Regions from separate parts of the Ensifer sp. ENS08 genome, predicted to be linked through region 3. Evidence: riboswitches for the same ligand, from Rfam matches in the RefSeq annotation. Region 3 holds a riboswitch; each other region holds the start of a gene.
What was found. Region 3 has a riboswitch for cobalamin ahead of IB272_RS08195 (DUF1636 domain-containing protein). Riboswitches for the same ligand answer to the same signal wherever they lie in the genome.
Positions count from the first base shown of each region.

Region 1 (7,826 bases), 230 kb from region 3:
ACAATACGCCTCCACCGAAACCCCTCGAAATCTAGTGGCAAATATCGCGCATTTGAACTGTCGCTAGCGACAGTTACGCAACCGCCGCGAGCCTGACAGCATCGCCCCATCCCCAAACTCGGATGGAGAAAACGATGATCAGGATCCTGAACGGAAAGACCCGCGCACAACACCCGGCGGCCGTCGACGACATGTTCCGGTTGCGCAAGCGCGTCTTCCACGACTTCCTGAAATGGGACGTGCAGACCGAAGGCGACTGGGAAATCGACAACTACGACCAGGCAAACCCGCTCTACGTCCTGTCCTATGCGCCCGATACCGGCCGGCTGCGCGGCGCGCTTCGCCTCCTGCCGACACTCGGCCCAAACATGCTGGACGATACCTTCCCGATCCTGCTTGGCGATAATCCGGAAATCCGCAGCGCTTCGGTCTGGGAATCCAGCCGCTTCTGCATCGAGCCCGAGATCTCGCAGGACCGCGCGTCGAACCAGGTGACGGTCGCGGCCGCCGAACTGATGTGCGGCGTCGGCGAGCTGGGCCTTGCTTCCGGCATCAGCCACATCGTCACGGTGACGGATGTGTTCCTGGAGCGCATGTTCCGGCGCATGGGATGCCCGGGCGAGCGTATCGCCGAACCGCATCGCATCGGCTCCGTTTTCGCGGTTGCCGTCGCCTGGGAAGTAACGCCGGATCTGCTCACGCGGATGAAGGCGGTCGCTGCCATCGAAGGTACCGTGCTCGAACGTCCGATGTCGCTGGAAACCGCCCGCGCCGCCTAAGCGCGTCAGTCGATCTGCGCTGTTAACGCAAACCGTCGCTTGTCGTTGCACGATCACCGACAAGCTCTATGATGGAGGCGAAACAGGAATGCCGCTGGCAGCCACCCGCAGAAGGTCGGCGCCGACCTGGCAACAGGAAGAGACTTTCGCCCGTGTTCACGCGCATGAAACACGTCGCTGCGGCCCTTGTGCCTCTGGTTCTGATCGGTGCCGGTCCGTCACTGGCATCGACGGCCTGCGACCGACTGAACGCGCGGCTCGCGCAACTGCCTGACTACGTCGCCAGCAATGCCGATGCGCGCGACTACGCAAGCGCGATCTCGCGGCAGAATATCGAGCTGCGGCGGGCAAAGAACGACCGCCGCCGCGCGGGTTGCGGTGGCGGCAACGCCATTGGCTTCGACGGCGGCGACCCCGACACCTGCTACGGCCTCAACAGCCTGATCGCCGAGATGGAAGACAATCTGCGCATGCTGAAGTCCGAGCGCGAGCAGATCGTCGCCGGCGGCAGCGACGACAGCCGGCGCCGCATCCTCGCCGCGCTGGAGATCAACGGTTGCTATGGTGACCGCGAGGAGTTCGCAAGCGTGGAACCGGACGTGCCGGAAAGCCACCGCAACATCGTTGCCGACCTGCCGCCGGAAGACGCCTACGGCCCGATGCTCGGCCGAGGCGAAGACGGCTACGCACCGCAGGAGCGCTACTATAGCGGCACGCTCAGAACCATGTGCGTGCGTACCTGCGACGGCGCCTTTTTCCCGGTTTCTTCAGATGCGACGCCGGCCGATTTCCCGCGCGACGAGCAGGCCTGTCGGGCGCGCTGTCCGGGGGCTGAGACCGAGCTCTATTTTCACGACCTCAACACGGAAGAGAGCGACAAGATGGTCTCGGCCGTGACCGGCCGTCCCTATACCGAAATGCCCAACGCCTTTGCCTATCGCACCCGCGCCGTCGGAAAACCCGGCCAGTGCGGCTGCCAGATACCCCAGACCGCCTCGACCACACCGAAGGCAAACGGAACGAAGATCGGTGACGACCAGTCGTCGATCATCGTCATCGAGACCAAGAAGCCGGAAGCGGCGAGCAATACCGCCAAGGCGCCGGCCGAAGAGCGGCCTTATGATCCGTCGAAGAACAAGGTTCGCGTCGTCGGCCCGACCTACCTGCCGCAGGAAGAAACCGCCATCGACCTCAAGCATCCGAAGGGACCGGCCTATCAGCCGGTCCAGAATTGATCGGACGAGGCCTTACGCCTTCTCCTTGCTGCGTCCCCATCCGTCTTCGAAAACCAGCTCGTCGAGCGGCAGGCGCTGGCGCCAGCCCTTCACGGCGAGTTCCGGCTGCTGATAGAGGCGATCGACATAGCCGAGGCAGAGCCAGGCAACGATCTCGATATGATCTGGGATGCCGAGAATCGCCTTGATCTCGGCCTCGTGGAAAATGCTCACCCAGCCGACGCCCACCCCTTCGACCCGCGCCGCAAGCCAGAGGTTTTGCACGGCGCAGACCGTGGAATAGACGTCCATCTGCGGATTGTGGGTGCGCCCGAGTACGACGGCACCGCCGCGCGTGCGGTCGCAGGTGACACAAATGCTGAGCGGCGCCTTGCGGATGCCTTCGAGCTTCAGCGCACGGTACTTGGCCTGTTGTTCCGCCTCGAACATCAGCGCGGCCTCGTCATTGGCGCGGCGAAACGCCTGCCAGACGCGCTCACGCGTTTCTTCCGCCCGCACCAGCACGAAGTTCCACGGCTGCATGAAGCCCACGGACGGGGCGCTGTGCGCAGCGGCCAGCAGGCGCCCGATCAGATCATCCGGCAATGGCGCGGGCAGGAATTCATCGCGCACGTCGCGACGTGTCTCGATGGCACGGTAGACGGCCTCCCGCTCTGGCAGCGAAAAGGCGCCGGCAGCCGCAAGGCCGCCCTTCGGTTCAGTCAGCATCGTTCGATCCCCAACAATGCGAAAACCTCCCGCCGTCCACGCGGGGTTCGGTCTATCTCGCCAGGCCGGTCTTCTGACTTCGGTTCAACCGATCACCTCGCCTTCCCAGATCGCTTGAAGATCCAGTGGCAAAACCTTGAATCAATTCAAGGCTCTCTTAGACGCGATCGTCCCCGTCACAGCGTTGGGCACGTTCCGGAATGACACCGGATTCCCGATTCTCCCGCTTTCGCGGGCACCTGACGACGGCACTAAGTGCACAGCCGTTTGAGAAAGACAAGCGGCGCCAACCCGGCCGAGACATGGCACGCCACTTTCCGCCGGCTACTGTCGAGCTTAGTCGTTTGCCTCCACCTCAAAGCGGAGCGACCGGATGTGGCGAACCGTCATAGGCGCCCCAGACCGACTGATCGAAGCAAATCACCGATCCGGTCATCAGCCCGGACTCGGCCGACGACAGATAGGCGCAGGCCCGCGCCACTTCGGCCGGATCGACGAGCCGACCGAAGGGCTGGCCGGCCGCCGCCTTTTCGAGCCAATCGGCAGCCGCGCCATGAAACTCGCGCTGGATGCGGTCTTCGCCTTCGGACGCCATCCAGCCGATATTCAGCCCGTTGACGCGAATGCGGTTGCGAAGAAGCGCATAGGCCGTGTTTTTGGTCAGCGTTTCGAGGGCGCCTTTCGACGAACAATAGGCGGCAATGAACGGCTGGCCGGCCATCGCCGACATCGAGCCGATGTTGACGATCGTGCCCTCGGTCTTCTCCCGCCGCATGATCTTCACCGCCTCCTGCATCAGGAAGAACGGCGCGCGCACATTGATCGCGAACATGCGGTCGAAGAGTTCGGGCGTGGTGTCGAGGATCGTGCCACGGTCGGTAATAGCTGCGGCGTTGACCAGCGCATCGACCCGGCCGAATTCCGCGTCGCAAGCGGCGACCACCTTGCGGGCGTCCTCTACTTTTTCCAGATCGGCCTCGACATAGACGACTTTCGCGCCACTTGCCTTGCCGATCTGCTCGGCCTTCGCCCGCCCCTTGGCGGCGTTGCGGCCGCAGATGACGATGCCTTCAGCGCCGCGTTCGGCGAAAAGGCCAGCAATCGTCGCGCCCAGTCCCTGCGTACCACCGGTGACGATGGCGATCTTGCCTTGCAATTGTCCACTCATCGAATTCCTCCCTCGGAAATGATCGTTTGAAACGGCTGCGGCTCCCGGCTGAAACACACCGGGAGCCTGTCAAATTGTAACTCGCTCGTCAGCTCAGCTTGCGCTTCGCCTGCGCCTCCAGCACCGAGAGAAACTCTTGTTCGCCCGTCCCCGCAGTGAGAGCCTCGCGCATCAACTGCGCCTGCGTCTTCGGCGCCAACCCGCCGAGTGGCGGATCCCGGTCGAGATTGGTAGGGAACGAATAGCCTTCGGCACAGGAGGAGATCGCGTTGGCCGCTTCCGCCTGCGTCAGCGTCCCGTCCGCCAGCAAGGCCCGCAAGGCCGGATAGAGCGTCGCGCTCATGGTCAGTCGGTCAACGGTTTCCATTGCGCGACCGAAGGCCGAAGACACCTGCAGCAGGTTGGCCACGCGGCGGATATCCCGGGAGCGGTTGGTGCCGGCGGCATGGAAGAGCGCCGGGTTGAAGAACACAACGTCGCCCTTTTCGAGCGGAAGCTGCACATGGTGTGCGTCGAAATAGGCGCGGAATTCCGGCCGGTTGAGCGCCAGATAGCCCGGCACATAGGTTTGGCTATAGGGCAAGAACAGCGTCGGTCCGCTTTCGAGCGGCATGTCGCAATGGGCAACCGCCCCCTGCAGCGTCAGCACCGGTGAAAGCCTGTGCACATGCGCCGGATACTGCTCGATCACGGCCGCGGTCTGGAAGCCGAGGTGATAATCGCGGTGCGCCGATTGCGCCGCACCGCCAGGATTGACGCGATTGACCTGCGCCGTCATCTGGTAGTTCGGCCCGAGCCAAGCCTCGCTGACGAGCGCTATGACGGCATTGCCGTAATAGGAGGCGAAATTCTCCGGCGCGTTCAGGCAGTGCTTTTCCAGCGAGTTCCAGATGCGGTCATTGGCGCCGGGTTTGGCGAAGTGATCGCCGCCGCCGCTGTTGCTACGATGTTGCTCGTCGATGATGGCGTCAAAGACCCCGCTTGCGACGTCGATTGCTGTCGTATCGGCAAAGGCGCGCTTGAAAACCGCCACGCCAGGCCCGGTCACCAGTACCTCGCAGATCTCCGCCAAAACAGAACGCCGCGCCTCGGCATCGCCGCACGCCGCAATCAGCGCGGCGCTGTCATAAATCAGGATATTCTTTTCGCAGCCGGCAGCATGGGGGTAGTCGGACAGACTGGTTTGGCGTTCGACTTCCGTCCGGAACGATTCGAGATCGCAAGCCTCTTCGGTGAGCCAGACGCGGTCGATCCGCTGGCGCGCTTTGTTGTCGGTCTTCATCGCGTTTCCTCCTCTGGAACATCCTGATGAACACCACTATAGGCGGCGGCAAAACATGATATAGAGCAAGAATCCATCAAAAATCCATCAGGAGAGCAAGGCGATGGCCCATCCGTTTCTGGTCAAGGACATCGCCTTTCAGGCCGGGCTCAGCACCGCGACCGTCGATCGCGTGCTCAACGAGCGGCCGGGCGTGCGCCGCCAGACGGAGGCCCGGGTTCGCGCAGCCATCGAGGAATTGGAGAAGCAGCAGGCCGGCCTCGACATCCAGGGGCGCAAGTTTGCGATCGATATCGTCATGGAGTCGCCACAACGCTTCACCGATGCGGTGCGTCGCGCCTTCGAGAGCGAGGCGATGACCTTCGCGCCCACCGTCTTTCGCTGCCGGTTCCACTTCGCCGAGACGATGCGCCCACAGGAGATCGTGCAACTGCTCGACCGAATCCGGCTGCGCGGGACCGACGGCCTGGTGTTGAAGGCGCCGGACGTGCCCGAGATCGTCGCCGCAGTCGCCCGTTTCGAGATGGGCGGCACGCCCGTCGTGACGCTGGTAACCGACCTGCCCCATTCCCAGCGGACGGCCTATGCCGGCGCCGACAACCGGGCGGCGGGCGAAACGGCCGCCTACCTCCTCGGGGAGCGCTTTTCCGGCGCGCCGGCAACTGTGCTGGTGACCCTTTCGAGCGGCCGCTTTCGTGGTGAGGAGGAACGCGAGATCGGCTTTCGCCGGGTGTTGCGCGAGCGCTATCCGGCAATCCGGATCGTCGAGATCAGCGAAGGCCACGGCCGCGACAGCGAAACCGGCCGCCTGGCTCACGCGGCGCTCTCGGCCAATCCCGATATCAACGCGGCCTATTCGATCGGTGGCGGCAACCGCTCCGTCCTTGCAGCCTTCGAGCGCCTCGAGCGTCACTGCGCGCTCTACATCGCCCATGATCTCGACGAGGACAATCTGGCGCTGTTGCGGGAACGGCGCATTCACTTCGTGCTGCATCACGACCTCAGGACCGATGCGCGCACCGCCTTTCGCACGATGATGCTGCCGCCCGGCGCCCAGGCGCCGGCAATCGGCCCGCAGCTCTCCGCCGTGGTGGTGATCACGCCCTACAATGTTCCGGAGTAACGCTGCTGCCGATCCGCGGGTAGCGTTCAGGCCGCCGACTGGCCGTCGTTCTTCTCGGCCGGTAACACCATGTCGTCCGCCGTTTCGAAGCGGTTGCGGCCGCGCCGCTTGGCCAGATAGAGCGCTTCGTCCGCAGCCAGCAGCAACTGGCGTGCCGTCAGGCCATGCCGCGGCGCAAAGGCGATGCCGGCGCTGCCGCCGACAACGAGCATTTGGCCCTCGAAAGCGACCGGCGTCTGCGCGTCGGCGATCAGGCCGGCCGTCAGGCTGCAGGCGTCGGCCTCGCTGCAATCGCCGAGAATGACCGCGAATTCGTCACCCCCAAGCCGCGCGACCGTGCCCTTCGGGCCAGCCCGGTTGCGAAAGCGTTCGGCCATGGCCACCAGCACGGCATCGCCGGCGGCGTGGCCGTGGCGGTCGTTGACCTCCTTGAATTCATCGAGGTCGGCATAGACGAGCGTGAACGGATGCGTCGATGCCCGCAACAGGGCCGCCGCCAGCATGTCGTCGAAGCCGCTGCGGTTCATCAGCCCCGTCAGGCGATCGTGCTTGGCAAGGTGCCGGTTCAGCGCCTCGCTCTGCTGCAGGGCGGCAAAGAGCGTCGAGAACCGCAGCGCCACGAAGGCCATCAGCAGTGCTGCGACGATCGCCATGATAATGACGCTCGGCAACAGCTCCGCGCGGACGAACCCACCGGGCGATTTCGGCACCCAGGCGGCCACGAGACAGGACGAATCGGAGCAGCGCCCGACAGACGCATAGGCAGTGCCTGCAGGCCGCTCGTTGAGCGGAACAAAGGCCAGCCCGCGAATACCCAGCCGTGCCGCGATCTCGCGCGTCATTTTCGGCGTGACCGGCCGAACGGCGACCATCAGCACCGGATCGCGCCGTTCCGCCGGAACCACCAATGTCTCGGGGACGACCGCCTGCACCACGGCAACGCTCATGCGCCCACCGATCTCGCGCAGGTCCACCGCGTGGATGCCGGGCACGGCCGGCATCACGGACTGCGCATCCGGCGTCGTGACATCGAGATTGTAGGTGCCGTCGTTGTTCCTGAGCGCATTGTCGTAGCGGCGCTTGGCTTCGTCTACGAGATCGTCGACCTCGTCGAGCGGCACGCGGGCCACCTCTGCCGGAACCGATGCGCCGTCCTTGAGCGCCGTCGAAACGGTGCGGGCCGGATCCGTGAAGATGATCCAGGAGAAGCCGTAGTCTTCCCAAAGCCAGCCCGAAAGCTCGTCGGCGACGAAACTCTCGCTGACATGCCCCGTCGCCAGCTCCTCGTAGGTCTTGTCCCAGAAGGACACCTGCGCCTGGAACTGAACGACCGCATCCATCTGGTGGCGCAGCTCGTTTGCGACAAGCCGACGCTCGGCCGAAAGGCCGAAGCGATCGGCCTCCGTGACGGACCGGTCGAGGACATAGATGAGGCTTGCAATGACCAGGACCGCGACCAAGGTACAGGCGGCATGGATCGCCCAGACCGTCTTGTCCCGTTTTGCCTGCCGCAACGCCTTTTCCACCACGC
Region 1 covers NZ_JACVBF010000002.1:755,888-763,713, reverse strand. Annotated here, with positions in the region: gene IB272_RS09360 (acyl-homoserine-lactone synthase) at 135-779, shown strand; gene IB272_RS09355 (DUF2865 domain-containing protein) at 944-2,014, shown strand; gene bluB (5,6-dimethylbenzimidazole synthase) at 2,027-2,722, opposite strand; cobalamin riboswitch at 2,768-2,980, opposite strand; gene IB272_RS09345 (SDR family oxidoreductase) at 3,078-3,890, opposite strand; gene IB272_RS09340 (phytanoyl-CoA dioxygenase family protein) at 3,979-5,172, opposite strand; gene IB272_RS09335 (LacI family DNA-binding transcriptional regulator) at 5,276-6,295, shown strand; gene IB272_RS09330 (diguanylate cyclase) at 6,322-7,824, opposite strand.
Region 1: it holds a riboswitch for cobalamin, as region 3 does, so the genes downstream of both, bluB (5,6-dimethylbenzimidazole synthase) here and IB272_RS08195 (DUF1636 domain-containing protein) in region 3, are expected to answer to the same signal.

Region 2 (7,826 bases), 500 kb from region 3:
TCGCTGGCGGGGTTACAGCGAAGCGCTGCTGCTCTATGTGCTGGCACTCGGCGCGCCCGACCATTCGATCGAACCGGAGCACTATGCGGCCTTCGCCGAGGGCCATGACTGGATTCCGGTCGACGGCCGGCCGCATCTGCATGCGGCCCCACTCTTCATCCATCTCTTTCCGCAGGCCTGGCTCGATCTACGCGGGCTTTCCGACCGGCCGATGCGAGAGCGGGGGACGGACTATTTCGAGAATACCCGACGCGCCATCGCCTTGCAGCGGGACCATGCGCGCTCCAATCCCGGCGGTTTCGCCGGATATGGCGAGGACCTGTGGGGCCTCAGCGCCTGCCATGCGCCGCGCGGCCGGCTGCGGCTTGCGGATGGGCGCCAGCAGCGGCTTTTCGGCTATGTGAACCGCGGCGCACCCTACGGCCTTGATGACGGCACGCTCGTGCCCTGGGCGCCGCTTGCCTGCCTGCCGTTCGAGCCGGATGCGGCGCAGGCCTCCCTGGTGCATATGGCAGACAGTTATCCGGGACTTTTGAGCGAAGGGCGCTTTCCTGGCGGCTTTAACCCGAGCCTGGCCGCCGGCGCAGGCCCGGAGGGCTGGATCGATGCGCGGGTCGTCGGTCTTGACCAGGGCCTCGTTGTCATGATGATCGAGAACTGGCAAAGCGGCCTTAGCTGGGCGCTGATGCGCAGCATGCCGGCGATCCGCCTCGGCCTTGAACGGGCGGGCTTCGACGGTGGCTGGCTGCAGGAGGGGGAAGGCGCGTGTGGTAATCCGCCCGCATCCCGCGCCAGAGGATGAGAACGGACGACGGAGACGGCATGCGCTTGAACGACCACCGGCCGACAGCGGAGACCGCGGCGTTTGCGCCGCAGGCGCTGGCCGTCGCCGACCATCTGCGTGCCCAGTTTCCCGAGGCTGCCGTCTCGCTCGGGCCGGCGGCCAGTGATTTCAGCGCGCCGGGCGACTTCTGGGCTACCGGCAGCGCTGGCCTTGAGGCGGGGCTCGCCTATCAGGATTTCTTCGGGGTCGGCATGACCGACCGGGTCCGGGCGGCGCATCTGATCGCCTTCTATAGCCGCCAGCTGAGCGTAGTCCTTGGCGCGTTCCATCTCGGCGCCGGGTCGCAGGCGGAGGTGGCCGGCATTCGTTTCGAGGATTGGACGCGGCTTCACCGTGGCGTCGAAGTCGCGGGCAAGCGCTATCATTTTCGCCTGCATCCGCCGGCGACGGAGCGCCAGGGTGGCGAAGGTGTCAGCGCATTCGAACAGGGCTTCATCGCCCATCTGGCACCCGTCGTTGCGGTTCTGAAAGCGCGAGCAGGGCTGTCGAGCGGGGCGCAATGGCGGCTCGCGGCCGATGCCCTGGCCGGCGCGTTCCTGGAAATCGGCCGCGCGATCGGCGACGAGGCGCGCGGCATGGCCGAGGCGCTGGCGATCGTCAAGCGACCGGGTTCGCGGCTCTACTCAGAGGAGCTCTGCTACGAGCAGATCGCGGCTCTCGATCCGGCAAGCGGCGCTCAGCTGTCGCGCCAGTATCGGATCCGTTGCGGCTGCTGTCTCTACTTCAAGACGGAAGGGGGCAGCTTCTGCGACACTTGCGTGCTGCTGGAGCCGGAAGATCGCCGCGCGCGGCTGGCGGCGCATCTCATGCAAAACGGCGGGACCTGAACCCCGCCGTCGCTTTGCTGACGATCTGTGATCAGTGATCACTGTGCCTTGACGAAGCGCTCGTTGATGAAGCCGGAGACGACGCCGAGTACGATCCAGAAGGCAAGCGTGGTGGCGAGTGCGGCAACCGCAAACTCGGCGCCGAGCACGGCCGGAACGTTGCTGGTGATATCGAGCGGCTGCGGCGCACCGTAGACATGGGGTGCTGCGATCGCCACCAGGCCTGCGACCTTGGAGACGATCTCCTCGCGCAGGACGACGAGATAGAGGCCGACGGCGGAGAGCGCCACGGTCACCAGCCACCAGGTCTGGCGGTCGCCGAGTTCGGCTGCCGGAAAGCCCGGCAGTTCCGGCGGCAGACCGATCGCCGGCAGCATGTGCACGGCAAGCCAGCCGCAGGCGCCCCACAGCGCGCCGTTCCTGAGCGTGATCGGGTAGCCGATCACCAGGCTGACGCCGGCGAGCAGCAGACCGAAGCCGGAACCTGTGACGAGGTTCGCCATCAGCGTGCCGGAGAAGCGGCTCATGCCGAACATGATGCCGCCTTCCTCATGCTCGCCCTCATGGGCATAGGCCGGGGTGATCGGCGACAAAGCGTCGAGGAAAGCGCCGAACGGCGACACGGCTTTGAGCGACGAATGCTGGTCGTGGTTTTCTGCGGCCGGCTGTGCCGCACCCGGCTGGGCGGCGGGCTGTTCGGTGGCGGCCGGTGCCTCGCCTTCGAATTCTTCTGCATGCAGGATCAGCGGTGTGACGCGCAGTTCCTGGGCGCCGGTCATGAAGACACCGGCAATCAATCCAGCCACGATCGCGGCCAGAAGCGTTCTGACAATCATCTTGAAATCCCTCGATAACGACAAAAGCCACGCCCTGTGGCGTGGTCCTTGAGCCTTCCCATTTTCCCTATGCTGCGGATGGCCTTCGCGCGCCGGAAAAACCGGGATGCACGCAGGCCTCCATCCGGCTCGGGCCGGATGCGTTCAGGTCCGCAGATTGTTCGATGCGGAACGTTGTTCACGTTCCGGCGCATCGGTCAGTGGCAGGGGAAGCCGTAGGAGTGGCGGGTGTCGTGCGCCGTGTCGTGCAGCACTGCCGAGTTGGCAAGGCCGGCGCCAAAGACGAGGAATGCGCCGATGAAGAGCGCGATGACGCCAGCGGTCAGACGATCGCTGAGGGAGAGCGGGGTGCTCGAAATGGTAGACGTAGCCATGACAACCTCCGTGATGGCATCGGGAAATTCCCGGTTGGGCCCTATGCCCGTATCGAGTGGCAGGTTTCCTGGCTCACGGCGTTGGGCTCGATGCCCTCGATCTGCCTCGCCTTCCCAGCTCGGCCGCCCTCTCGCGGTCTTGCCAGTGGCTTCTTCCGGATCGCTCCGGAACGGTGGATCGACGTCGCTCTACAGTCGCGGGGTCGGCCGTGATTTGAATGCCCAGCTTGGGTCCATCCGTCACATTCCCGTTTACTCCCGAAACACGTTCGCGTCCCGGGAACCAATCGATCCCAGATGATTAGGATTGTGTCATGGAGTTGTCAATTGAGTGCGCGCCGCCGCGCGGTCCATCCGCGACAAAATCCTTGATGGTCATGCGTTTGTAGGCTTCGACGATCTGGTCACCCTCGGCCCGGTCGACCGAGACTGCAAGTCGCATGGTGCAGTCGCCGAGATGCATGATCAGGAAGGCGGCGCTGTCGATCTCTTCGCGCGGTGTCTCCGGCACAAGCCGGGCCCAGACATCGGCAAGCAGCTTTCCGCCGGCGCGGCTTTGCGCAAGATCGATCTCGCGCAGCGCCTTGTCGGCCTGCATCGCCGACCAGATGTCGCGCATGACCGGCTCGGCGAGGAACATGTCGTAGTAGATGTCGAACAGCAGCGAGAAGGCGTCGCGCAGTTCGGCTATCGACGTGACCTTGGCCAGTTCGGCCGCGATGCACTCGTTGCAGACCGCATTGTAGCGCTCGGCCAGCGTGCGCACGATTGCCGCCTTGTCGGGAAAGTACTGATACAGCGAGCCGATCGAAATCCCCGCCTTTTCAGCGACTTCGCTCATGCGCATGGCGTCGCTGCCCTTCTCCTGGATGAGCGCCGTCGCGCAGGCAAGGATCTGCTCGACGCGCTCGCGGCTGCGCTTCTGGCTCGGCGTCCGGCGCAGCGCAGGCTCGTCGTTGGCGGGAAGCGTGGCGGGACTTGCATCTGGAATCATGAGTAATGCTCACATTTTGACTTGACTCCTAAAATACGAGGATTTATCACATTTGCAAATGTGAGAGATGCTCATGTTTGTTGGTGGAACCTCAGGAGGAAACGATGTCTCAGAAAGTCACACTGGTTTTGGGCGGTACCGGCAAGACGGGGCGGCGGGTGGCCGATCGCCTTCGGGAGCGGGGCATAGCGGTCCGCATCGGCGCCCGTTCGGCGTCGCCTTCCTTCGATTGGACGGATGAGGCGACCTGGACGCCCGCCCTTGAAAATGTCGATCGCATCTATGTCTGCTACCAGCCCGATCTGGCGGTGCCGGGCGCCGTCGACGTCATCGCCAAGTTCTCGAGCCTTGCCGTTCGCTCCGGCATCAAACGGTTGGTGCTCCTGTCGGGCCGCGGCGAGGACGAGGCGGAAGCCTCCGAGCGTGCGCTGCAGGCCTCCGGCGCCGACTGGACGGTCATCCGGGGCAGCTGGTTCTTCGAGAATTTCGACGAAGGCTTCCTGGCCGACGGCGTGGTGAGTGGTTCGGTCTTCCTGCCGGTGGACGAGGTCACCGAGCCCTTCGTCAGTTGCGACGACATTGCCGACGTGGCGGTTGAGGCTCTTCTGGACGATGCGCATATCGGCAAGGTCTATGCCTTGACCGGCCCGCGCCTGATGACCTTTGCCCAGGCCGTCGCCGAGATCGCCGCGGCCGCCAACCGTCGGATCTCTTATCAGGCCATTCCGGTTTCCGACTTCGCAGCGCATCTCAAGGCGGACGGCGTGCCGGATGACTATGTCGAACTCATCCGCTATCTCTTCACCTCGGTGCTCGACGGACGCAATTCCAGCATGACGTCCGATGTCGAGCGCGTGCTTGGGCGGCGTCCGCGCGACTTTGCCGATTACGCCCGGGAAACCGCAGCAACTGGTGTTTGGAGTCTTGCCGCATGATCCCGTTGATCCCCGCTCTGGCGTTTGCCGCCGCGATCGGTTCCGGCCTGATGGCCGGGCTGTTCTTCATCTTCTCGGTCTGCATCATGCAGGCCCTGTCGCGGCTGCCGCCGGAGCAGGGGATCGCCGCGATGAACGCCATCAATGTCGTGATCCAGAACCCGATCTTCCTCAGCGCCTTCATGGGCACGGCGCTGCTCGCCCTGGCGCTCGTCGTCGTCGCCTTCATCTCGGGGGGCGAGGGCAGGTGGTGGCTTGCCGCCGGTGGCATTGCCTATGTCGTTGGCGTGCTGCTGGTGACCATTGTCTTCAACGTGCCGATGAATGACGCGCTCGCCGCGGCAGCCCCCGGTCAGGCGGCGACCGATCTCTGGCGTGAGCGCTATCTGACCGATTGGGTCTGGTGGAACCACGTGCGCACATGGGCCTCGATCGGCGCGCTGGCGTTTTTCGTTCTCGGTTTCGCCCGCACCTGACGAAAAGCGCCGGCAAGTCGATCCTTGCCGGCGCCTGCACGCGTCCTGACCTTCAAGCCCATCCCGCCGTCAGGGCTTCGGAATACGCGCGTCGTATTGCGCTTCAAGGTCGGCAAACTTGCTCCAGAAGGCTGCCGGCTTTTCGCCTTCGAGCAGAGCGCGCAAAATGTCGAGGTGTACGTGCCAGCCGGCGGAGAAGCTGGTCATGACCGCGCGGTCGGCGATGCGCTTATGGGTGACGACGAGCAGCACCTTGTCGCCGCGGGGGCTGAGCTCGAAGCGGACCTCCGACGGGGTGCCGGTCTCTTCGTTCCAGGTATAGGCCAGTAGTCGTGGCGGCTCCCAGGCGAGCACGTGGCCGTAATTGTGCACCTCGCCGGCGTGCTCGGCGTATTTCTGCGGTGGCCGATCGTCCTCCGTCGTCAGTTCCGAATGGCGGAAGACGTGCTCGACCTCGGCCCCTTCCTTCGATCCGATCGTTCCGGACGCCATCCAGAGCCGGCGCTTGCTTTCCTCCGTCAGATAGGACCAGACCCGCTCGATCGGGCCGGGAAGCAGGCGCTCGATGCGCACCGCGTCTGGTGCGACGACACGGCCGTAATCGGCGCCGGCAAAGGCTGTGGCAGACGAAGTCATGGCTTTTCCTCCGGATCAGTTTGGATTGTGGCGTCTTCGGCGAGAAGCAGCGCCTCGAGTGCGTCGATGCGGGTGCGCCAGAAGGCTTCGTAGTGGCGCATCCATTCCATGCCTGCATGCATCGGCGCGGCATCGAGCCGGCACACATGCGTGCGACCTTTCACTTCGCGGCGCACCAGACCTGCTCCTTCCAGCACCTTGATGTGCTTCGATGCCGCGGCCAGCGAGATCGAGAACGGCGCCGCAAGCTCACCCACCAGTCTTTCGCCCTGCGAAAGGTCCTGGAGCATGGCGCGCCGCGTCGGGTCCGAAAGCGCGTGAAACACGGCATCGAGATGTGCGTTCTGATATTCAACCATATTGTTGAATATCCTCTCGGTCGACCTAATTGTCAACCGTTCGGTTGAATTTAAAAGTATCGCGAAAAGAGACCACGCCGCGGTGGGTCGTCGTGGAGGCGCCGTCCCGTCCAGGCGGCAAGCGCATCGGCAAGATCGTCGGTCGGCACCATCTGGGCAAACTGTTCGCTTTCGACCAGCAGCCCCTCGGCGATCGACATGTTGAGGCCGCGGGTGACGGCGGTGATGATCGAGCGCACTGCAAGCGGGGAGTGGCCGATGATGCGTTTTGCCAGGTCACGGGCGGCCGACATCAGTTCCTCATGAGCGACGACGTGGTTGACGAGCCCCAGCTCCAGCGCGCGATCGGCCAAGAAATCCTCGCCTGTCAGCAGCAGTTCAAGCGCGCGCTTGCGGCCGGCGAGCCGCGGCAGGCGCTGGGTGCCGCCGAAGGTCGGCGGCATGCCGAGCTTGATTTCCGGTTTGGCAAAACGCGCCCGGTCGCTTGCAACAGCGAGATGCACCGCTTCAGTGATCTCGCAGCCGCCGCCATAGGCAAGCCCGTTGACGGCAGCGATAACCGGCTTCGGAAAGGCTTCGAGCCGGGCCGTCAGGCCCTGGCCGCGACGGACGAAATCGCGCACGGCCGGGTTTACGCCCTTGGCCACGCTTTCCGAGAACTCATGGATATCGCCGCCGGCGGAAAAGGCGCGGTCGCCGGTGCCGGTGATGATCACGGCGCCGACGCCGTCGTTCGCTTCGATCTGGTCGAGAAGGCTCATGAGCCGGTCGATCAGCTCGTAGTTCAGCGCGTTGAGTTTCTCTGGTCGGTTGAGAGTGAGGAGGGCGATGCCCTCGGAAATCTGCATCAGCACGGTGTTCGACATGGTTGCTCTCCGGCAGCTGTTGACGGGGAGAGGCTAGGTGAGGGAAGATGCCATGTATATTCACTAGTCGGTATACATGAGAGATGGCGAAAGCAGAGAAATCGACCCGGGACCTGATCGTCGCAGCGGCGGAAAAGCTGTTTTATGCCGAGGGCATCCGCGCCGTCAGCGTCGATGCGGTGGCGGAAGCCGCGGGCGTGACCAAACGCACGCTCTACTATCATTTCGACAGCAAGGACGAGTTGATCGCCGCCTATCTCGAAGGCCGCGACCAGCCCAATCTGAAACTCTTCCGCAAGTGGTTCGACGCGGGCGACGGGGACATTGCCGACAAGGTCGAGGCGATCTTCGTCAACCTGGCGCGGGCGGCGCGCCATCCGAAATGGAAGGGCTGTGGCTTCCTGCGCACCTCCGCCGAGCTTGCCAACATGCCCGGTCATCCGGCGATCCGCATCGGTGCCGCCCACAAGAAGAAGTTCGAGGCCTGGATTGCCGAGACCTTTACCGAAGCCGGTGTCGCCGAGCCGGCCGTGCTGGCAAAGCAGATCCTGCTGCTGCTCGACGGCAGTTTCGCGGTCGTGCTGCTGCACCGGGATCCAAACTACATGGAGGTGGCGGGCAAGGCTGCGGCGACGCTTGTGCGGGTGGCGCTTGCCGGAGCAAACCCGAAGGCGCCATC
Region 2 covers NZ_JACVBF010000002.1:18,978-26,803, forward strand. Annotated here, with positions in the region: gene IB272_RS05635 (glucoamylase family protein) at 1-802, shown strand, start outside; gene IB272_RS05640 ((2Fe-2S)-binding protein) at 823-1,671, shown strand; gene IB272_RS05645 (CbtA family protein) at 1,710-2,507, opposite strand; gene IB272_RS05650 (CbtB-domain containing protein) at 2,705-2,881, opposite strand; cobalamin riboswitch at 2,922-3,184, opposite strand; gene IB272_RS05655 (TetR/AcrR family transcriptional regulator) at 3,183-3,875, opposite strand; gene IB272_RS05660 (NAD(P)H-binding protein) at 3,980-4,810, shown strand; gene IB272_RS05665 (anthrone oxygenase family protein) at 4,807-5,286, shown strand; gene IB272_RS05670 (SRPBCC family protein) at 5,356-5,922, opposite strand; gene IB272_RS05675 (metalloregulator ArsR/SmtB family transcription factor) at 5,919-6,281, opposite strand; gene IB272_RS05680 (crotonase/enoyl-CoA hydratase family protein) at 6,332-7,147, opposite strand; gene IB272_RS05685 (TetR/AcrR family transcriptional regulator) at 7,231-7,826, shown strand, end outside.
Region 2: it holds a riboswitch for cobalamin, as region 3 does, so the genes downstream of both, IB272_RS05650 (CbtB-domain containing protein) here and IB272_RS08195 (DUF1636 domain-containing protein) in region 3, are expected to answer to the same signal.

Region 3 (7,826 bases):
AAAGAGGAAGAGCAGGAAAAACGCCTGCTTGACGTCGTTGGAGAGCACGGCGCCCGTCTGGCCGATCAGCACGCCCGCCAGCAGGCAGCCGGTGACCGCGCCGATGGTGACGCCGAAGATGGTGATCTTGCCGACCGCGTAGCCGATGCCGAGCGCGAGGAACAGGGCAAGCTCCGGATGCGCCCGCAGGATGCTGAACAGGTGGTCGATCACGCGGCGGTTCCTCCCGGTGCCAAGCCGAAGAAAGCCGCTTCAGCTGGATGATGCGCTGGTCGCTGAGCCGGCGGAAAGAAAGTCGCCAGCCGGAGATGCGGGGATGCTTGTCGGCCGAAGGAAACACTGGCCAGGCGTTGGGGAAGGGCGGTCGGCATGGCTGCCGGCCGCCCGATCGGCTAGCTGATCTTCAGGCCTTTGGCGGCCTGGTAGGTCTGGACGTAACCGCGCGCCACCGAGCGCACGGCGCGGCCGATCTGCGAATAGGCTTCGTCATTGAGGTTGGCGAAGGAGACGCGTGCCGACCAGCTCGGCGCATCGAAACCCGAGCCGTTGAGCAGCACGATGCCGTGGTCCTCGGCAAGCCGGAAGGGAATGTCGAGCGGGTGGATGTTGTCCTTCACCCAGGTGACGACATCCTCGCCGACATATTTGCGCAGCCAGAACTCGAAGTCGATGATGCCGTAATAGTGGTCGAAATAGATGCCCGGATTGGACTCGACCCCCATGCCCTCGATCAGGTTCCAGAAGCGCTTGGTGCAGATGGCGATGCAGGCCTTCTGGTAAGCCTTCTCGACGTCCATCAGCTCGACCAGGCCGAAGAGCGTCATCATCACCTGCTGGGGCAGCGACAGGCCGGCGGTGTGGTTCAGCGCCACGTCGCGGCTGTCGGCGACGATGCGGTCGATGAACTTCACCTCGCGCGGCTTCGGCGTCATCGCCTTGTAGCGTTTTTCGAGGAGCTTCTGGATCGGTTCACCATGGGCCTTGATCTTCTCGTCGAAGATGTTGTCCTCGGCGACGGCAATGACGCCGAGGCGCCAGCCGGTGCAGCCGAAGTACTTCGAATAGGAGTAGACGCCGATCGTGTTGCGCGGCAGATGCCCAAGCAGCGACTGGAAGCCCGGAACGAAGGTGCCGTAGACGTCGTCCGTCAGCACGATCAGGTCGGGGCGCTTCTTGTTGACGAGGTCGACAAGGCGCTTGATCGAATCCGGATCCATCGCCACGGCGGACGGGTTGCCGGGGTTGACCAGGAACAACGCCTTCACCTTGGGGTTCTCCAGCGCCTTGATGTCTTCGTCGGTGAACTGGAACCGGTCCTCCTGCTCGGCGCTGACGTTGATGGTCTTGAGATCGTAGTCCTCCAGCTCCGGCATTTCGAGATAGGGCGTGAAGATCGGCGTTCCGAGCGCGATCGTGTCGCCGGCGTTAAGCAGGCGGGCGTTCTTCAGTGCCTTGAAGATGTAGCACATGGCGGCGGTGCCGCCTTCGACCGGGTAAAGGTCGAACTTTGCCTTCGGTCGGTGGCCGGCGCACATCGCCCACATCAGGTATTCGTGGGTGATGATCTCGTTGTGGTGCAGCGCCCGATCGGGAACCGGATAGTTGTCGCCGATGATCGAGTCCGTGAGCTCGTGCACGAAGGCGTCCGCATCGAAGCGGAAGGTGGTGATGGCGTAGTTGACGGCGTCGGAAAGCGTCTTTGCCGGCGGGATGCCTTCATCCTCTTCGTCCCAGTCGGCCGTGTTTTGCAGCAGCTTCTTCGTCCACTTTTCGAACCGCGCGTGGGCGCCGTCCTTCGGCGGCATGCCGGCCACACCGGCCTTCGGGTCGTAATAGGCGCGCTTGGCTTCCGTCAGCGCAAACTGGCCGAGCAGGAAGAAGGCTTCGCGAGCGCGTGTCGCCGTCCAGTTCGGGTTGCCGCGGCCGGCATTGAGGAAAGCCTTGGCGGATTTCTGTGAGCTCGACTTGGCGAGCTTGATCAGTTCGTCCTTGATTTCGAACGGGCTGAGATCGGATAGGCTGTCGTAGAAATTTCTGTCCAACATGGTCCACACTCCCTGTGATCTATGCATTTTGAACGATGGTCGGCTTCGCCCGTTCGCCTCAGGCGAGCATGATGACGATGACGAGGCCGAAGATGGTCAGCAGCGTGTTTCCGATGGCGTAGGGCATGCCGTAGCCGAGCGCCGGCACCTTGCTCTTGGCCGCCTCCTGGATCATGCCGAGCGCTGCCGTCGTCGTTCGCACACCGGCGCAGGCGCCAAACAGGATCGCCGGGTGGAACTTGAAGACATAGTGGCCGAGGAGCACCGAAGCGATCATCGGGATCGACGTGGCGACCACGCCCCAGATGAACAGCGAAATGCCGACCTCCTGCAGGCCCGCGACAAAGCCCGGGCCGGCGCCGATCCCGACGACGGCGATGAAGATGTTGAGGCCGAGCGTGTTCATCAGCCACAGCGCCGGTGACGGGATGCGGCCGAAGGCGGGGTAGGTGGTGCGCAGCCAGCCGAGCACGAGGCCCGCCAGAAGCGCGCCGCCGGAGGTCGAAAGGCCGATCGGGATGCCGCCGATCGTGATCGTCAGCGCACCGATCATCGCGCCGATGAAAAGCCCCCAGCCCAGAAAGGCGATGTCGGTCGTCTCGACAGGCCGGTCGGCAAAGCCGAGCGCCTTGATCGCCGCTTCGACATGGCGTTTCGCGCCACCGATGGTGACGATGTCGCCGCGCTCGACCGTCGTCCCGGGCAGCACCGGGATCTCGACCAGCGAGCGGATGATCTTGCGGGCATAGACGCCGCGCGCCCAATCCATGGTGCTGACTTCCGCCAGCGTCTTGCCGGCGAGCGCCTTGCTGGTCACGTAGACATCGAGGACTTCGGCTTCCGCGTTGAGCAGCTCCTTGTCCTCGACCTCGAGCAGCTTGTTGTCGAGGTTTTCGACGAGCAGCGAACGCCGGCCCGAAAAGGCGACGACGTCGCCCGGCTGCAGCACGGTGTTGCCATCGGCCTCGATGATCTGGTCGCCGCGCCGCAGGCGCTCGACGAAGACGCGGATCCCGGGAAGGATGTCCTTGACCGGTTTCCCGGTGAGCCCGCTTGCCGCGTCGACGCGATAGGCCCGGAGGCCGAAGTCGTGATAGGCGCGGGTAATGCCGGGCTCGCTGCTTTCGCTGCCACCGCCGAGCTTGGCCTCGTATTCGCGGCAGGCCGCCGGAAGGTCGATGCCAAGAAGCTTGGGACCGAGCTGGGCGAGGATGATCGCCGAGCCGATCGTGCCCCAGATATAGGTCACCGCATAGGCGATCGGGATCTGGTCGGCAAAGGTCTTGGCCTGCTCCGGCGTCAGCCCGAGCGAATTGATCTGGTCGGTCGCAACCCCGATTGCAGCCGAGATCGTCTGCGAGCCGGCATACATGCCGGCGCCATAGCCGAGCGGCAGCCCGGCAATCAGCGCGCAGAGATAGGGAACGACGAGGCACAGCACCAGCACGGAGAGCGCAAAGGCGATCTGTTTCGGTCCATCGGTGCTCAAGCCCCGCACGAATTGCGGCCCGACGCCGTAGCCGACGGCGAAGAGGAAAATCAAAAACAGGGTGGATTTCAGGTCGCCGGAAACCTGGATACCCAGCTGTCCGATGAGAACGCCCGCAAGCAGCGTGGCGGTGACATTTCCAAGATTGAACCCCGCGACCTTGATCGGACCGATGAGGAAGCCGATGCCGAGGGCGAGGAAGACGGCGACAGGCGGATAGGTCCGAAGCGTGTCGACGAAGAAATCAATGGGATTCACTGATGCTATTCCCTTCTGAAAGTTGAGTTGCCGTCACTTCATTTCGGGATCTGCGCGGCTAAGTTGAGCTTGTTTCCGAGGCTTGTCGATGCCCAATCTTAATCCCGGCAATTGTCGCTTCGGTCGTCGAAATTCTCAACGGGCATAGGGTTACGTGAGCGTAACGTATGTTACATTTCAGCGTTTTTACTTGGGGTTGGGGATCGAGGCCGCCGCGATGTGTCGGTCGCATTCGATCGCAAGACCGCGGCACTGGCCCGGATCGCGATGGCACTTCAACTCTGGTGTTGTAATTCGTAACGTTATCTCCCAACGTGAGGCATGAGGCGTTTTCTCTTGGTTATGCTTGGAAAAGTTGCTGGGCACGGAACGGCGCGTCTTGCTGCTTGCGATAGGGGCGGCAGAATTTCGTGGGCTTGAGAAAAAAGCGGTGTCGTCTCCGCAAGGCGGCCGGTTCGTAAGGTGACGAGGAGGGGAAGCAATGATGGACGAGGTTATCCGAAGGCTCGGCGCACTTGGCGTTCAGCTCCCGACGCCGCCGAGGCCGCTCGGCGCCTATCGCGCGGTGATCGAGGCGGGTGAGATGCTTCATGTTTCGATGCAGGGGCCATTGCTGGACGGGCGCTTCGTGCATACGGGGCTGCTCGGGCGCGATGTGACCATCGACGAGGGGCGCAAGGCCGCAGAGTTGGCAGTGCTCAACGCGCTGGCGCAGATCCATGAGCATCTCGGCCGTTTCGAGCGTATTCGCCAGATCGTCCGGCTGGAGGGACATGTCGCCTGCACTGAGGATTTCCTGGAGCACCCGAAGGTACTCGACGGTGCTTCCGAGCTTCTGGCGGCCGCCTTTGGCGAAAGGGCTGGCCATGTTCGCTCCGTCTGCGGCGTGCGCAACCTGCCGGGCAACGCCTCTGTCGCGGTGACGCTGACGGCCGAACTCTTGCCGCCGGAGTTCTGAGGTAGCACGGCACGTCTTTTAGCGTGGTCGCTATCGCGGGCGTCGGATTGTGTCCGGCGCCCAATTTTCGACTTGCGCTACGTAATGTTATTTTATAACAAACCTCGCATGACGAAACGCCGCATGTTGATAGATCCCTCCCGCCTGTGTCGTGCGGTTGTCTCATCCGCCGATTCATGCGAGGAAGGCGTTGATGGTGCTGCGTCCGCGACAATGCGGAAGCGGCTGAAAAGGGAACACGGAACGGACGACCCTGATGGGGCCGAGACCGTGGCTGCCCCCGCAACTGTGAGCGGAAAGCGCATTCACACCATGTCACTGGTCGAAGACCGGGAAGACGTGGATGCGCCACGACCCGCGAGCCAGGAGACCTGCCATCGAACCGATCAACCACAACGGACGGGGTGTTCCGATGGAAAAGAACTGGCTTTCATACGACGGTTTTCCGTCCTCTTGCCGTTTCGCCATCTCTTGCCGTCAGTCCGGCGGAGGGCAGGAATGGCTGAGCCGAATTTCCGACAGCACAAGATAACGGTCTGCACCGATTGCCGCTTCACCGGCGGCCCATGCGTGCCCGGTGCCGAGCTGATCAAGCGGCTCAACCTGAGCATCGCAGCGCTCGGCGCACCGCTCGATCGCGATTTCTCGATCGCCGGAACGGTCTGCATGGCGGCCTGCACGCGGCCCTGCACCATCGCCTTCCAGGCGACGGGGAAGGCGACCTATCTCTTCGGCGACGTCTCGCCGGAAGAGGACATCGACGATCTCGTGCGCTTTGCCACAACCTATGCCGAGCGTGGCGATGGCATGACGCGGGCGGCGGAACGGCCGCGCGGGCTGAAAGGCAAGACGCTTGCCCGCATTCCCGCGGCGATGCTCGTCTCCGAAGATCTCGGCGGGCACTTCCAATGAGGTCGCGCAGAGGAACGAACCCATGAGCTGCAACGCAACGGGTGCAGCCCTCACGGTCGAGGGCCTTCGCTGGGGGCCGCGTTCGGGCCTGACGCTGGTCAACGACATCGGCTTTGCGATCGCGGCCGGCAGCCGGCTTGCGATCCTCGGGCCGAATGGCGCCGGCAAGACCTCGCTTCTGCGCTGCCTCTACCGGGCGGTGCAGCCGAATGCCGGCCGTGTTTCGGTCGATGGCGTCGATCTCTGGTCGATCTCGGCCCGCGAGGCGGCAAGGACAATCGCCGTCGTCTTGCAGGAGATGCCCGGCGATTTTCCCTTCAGCGTGCGCGACGTCGTGATGATGGGACGCATTCCGCGGCGGGAGGGCTTGAGCGGCTGGAACGATTTCGACCGCGAGCGGGTGCAGCACGCGCTCGCGCATCTCGATCTCGCCCATCTTGCCGGTCGCCAGTTCTCGACGCTTTCGGGCGGTGAGAAGCAGCGGGTGCTGATCGCCCGCGCGCTGGCACAGGAACCGCGCATCATCATCCTCGACGAGCCGACGAACCATCTCGACATCCGCCACCAGCTCGAAATCCTCGAGCTCTTGCAAACGCTGAAGCTGACGATCGTCTCGACGCTGCACGACATCAACCTCGCCGCCGAGTTTGCGACAGATGTCGCGATCTTGACCGCCGGGCGGCTGACGGCCTTCGGCCCGCCCGAAGAGGTGCTCAGCCCCAGCGAGCTTTCGGCCGCCTTCGGCGTCACCGCCACCGTTCACAATGCCGCTGCCGGCGGCGCCCGCTTTTCCTTTTCACTTCCTCGACAGGGATCGATTTCATGAAGATCAATATTGCCCCATTTTCCCTTCTTTTCGTGCTTGCCGCCGCCACGCCGGCGCTCGCCTATCCGGTCACCGTCAAGAGCTGCAACCGCGAGGTGACCTTCGACGCGGCGCCGAAGCGCGCGATCGCCAACGACGTCAACCTGGTGGAGATGATGCTGGCGCTGAGGCTCCAGGACCGCATGGTCGGCTATACCGGCGTTTCCGGCTGGAAGACGCTGGACGAGAAGCTGCGCGAAGGCGTCAAGGAACTGCCGGAGCTTTCGGAGAAATATCCGACCAAGGAAGTGCTGCTCAACGCCGATGCCGATTTCCTCTTTGCCGGCTGGAACTACGGCATGAAGGTCGGCGGCGAGGTCACGCCCGAGACATTGGCGCCCTTCAAGATCGGCGTCTACGAGCTGACCGAATCCTGCATCCACGTGATGGCCAAGCAGAAGCCTGATATGAACGACATGTTCGTCGATCTTCTCAATCTCGGCCGCATCTTCGGCGTCGAGGATCGCGCCGAGACGCTGGTTGACGGCTATCGCCGCCAGCTTGCCGAAATCACCAAGGCGACCGCCGGCAAGGCTAACCCGACGCGGGTCTTCGTCTATGATTCCGGCGAAGAGAAGCCGTTTACTTCCGGCCGCTTCGGCATTCCGACGGCGATGATCGAGGCCGCCGGCGGCGCCAACATCATGGACGACGTGGAAAAGAGCTGGGTGGAAATCTCCTGGGAACCGGTGATCGAGCGCAACCCGGAAGTGGTGGTCATCGTCAACTACGGCGAGGTGAAGGCCGAGGACAAGATCGCCTTCATGAAGAACAATGCGGCCTTCAAGAATGTCGATGCCGTCAAGAACGATCGCTTCGTCGTGCTCGATTATGTCGAGGCGACGCCAGGCCCGCGCAACATCGACGCCATTGCCAGGCTTGCCAAGGCCTTTCAGGGCGAGGGCCTGTAAGCGATGCTGGCTGAGGATGCGTCGCCTGGTCCCGTCGCCGTTTCACGCCTAGCGCCGGCACGGGCGCTGAAGGCGGGTGCCGGTCTCATGACGGCGCTTTTGCTGCTGGCCTTGACCGTCACGGCCGGCGTATCGCTCGGCTCGGCGCCGATCCCGGTTGCGACCGTCTGGTCGATCATCGCCAGCAAGATTTCGCCGGGCAGCGTCGAGGCTTTCTGGTCGGCGGGGCGCGAGAGCATCGTCTGGGACGTGCGCCTGCCGCGCGTCATGCTGGCGGGCCTCGTCGGCGCCGGGCTGGGGCTGACTGGCGCCGTGCTGCAGGCGGTCACGCGCAATCCACTTGCCGATCCGCATCTGCTCGGCGTTTCCTCCGGCGGCGCGCTCGGCG
Region 3 covers NZ_JACVBF010000002.1:522,047-529,872, forward strand. Annotated here, with positions in the region: gene IB272_RS08175 (TrkA C-terminal domain-containing protein) at 1-213, opposite strand, end outside; gene IB272_RS08180 (bifunctional aspartate transaminase/aspartate 4-decarboxylase) at 393-2,045, opposite strand; gene aspT (aspartate-alanine antiporter) at 2,104-3,792, opposite strand; gene IB272_RS08190 (RidA family protein) at 4,274-4,750, shown strand; cobalamin riboswitch at 4,928-5,144, shown strand; gene IB272_RS08195 (DUF1636 domain-containing protein) at 5,249-5,662, shown strand; gene IB272_RS08200 (ABC transporter ATP-binding protein) at 5,685-6,488, shown strand; gene IB272_RS08205 (ABC transporter substrate-binding protein) at 6,485-7,438, shown strand; gene IB272_RS08210 (iron ABC transporter permease) at 7,526-7,826, shown strand, end outside.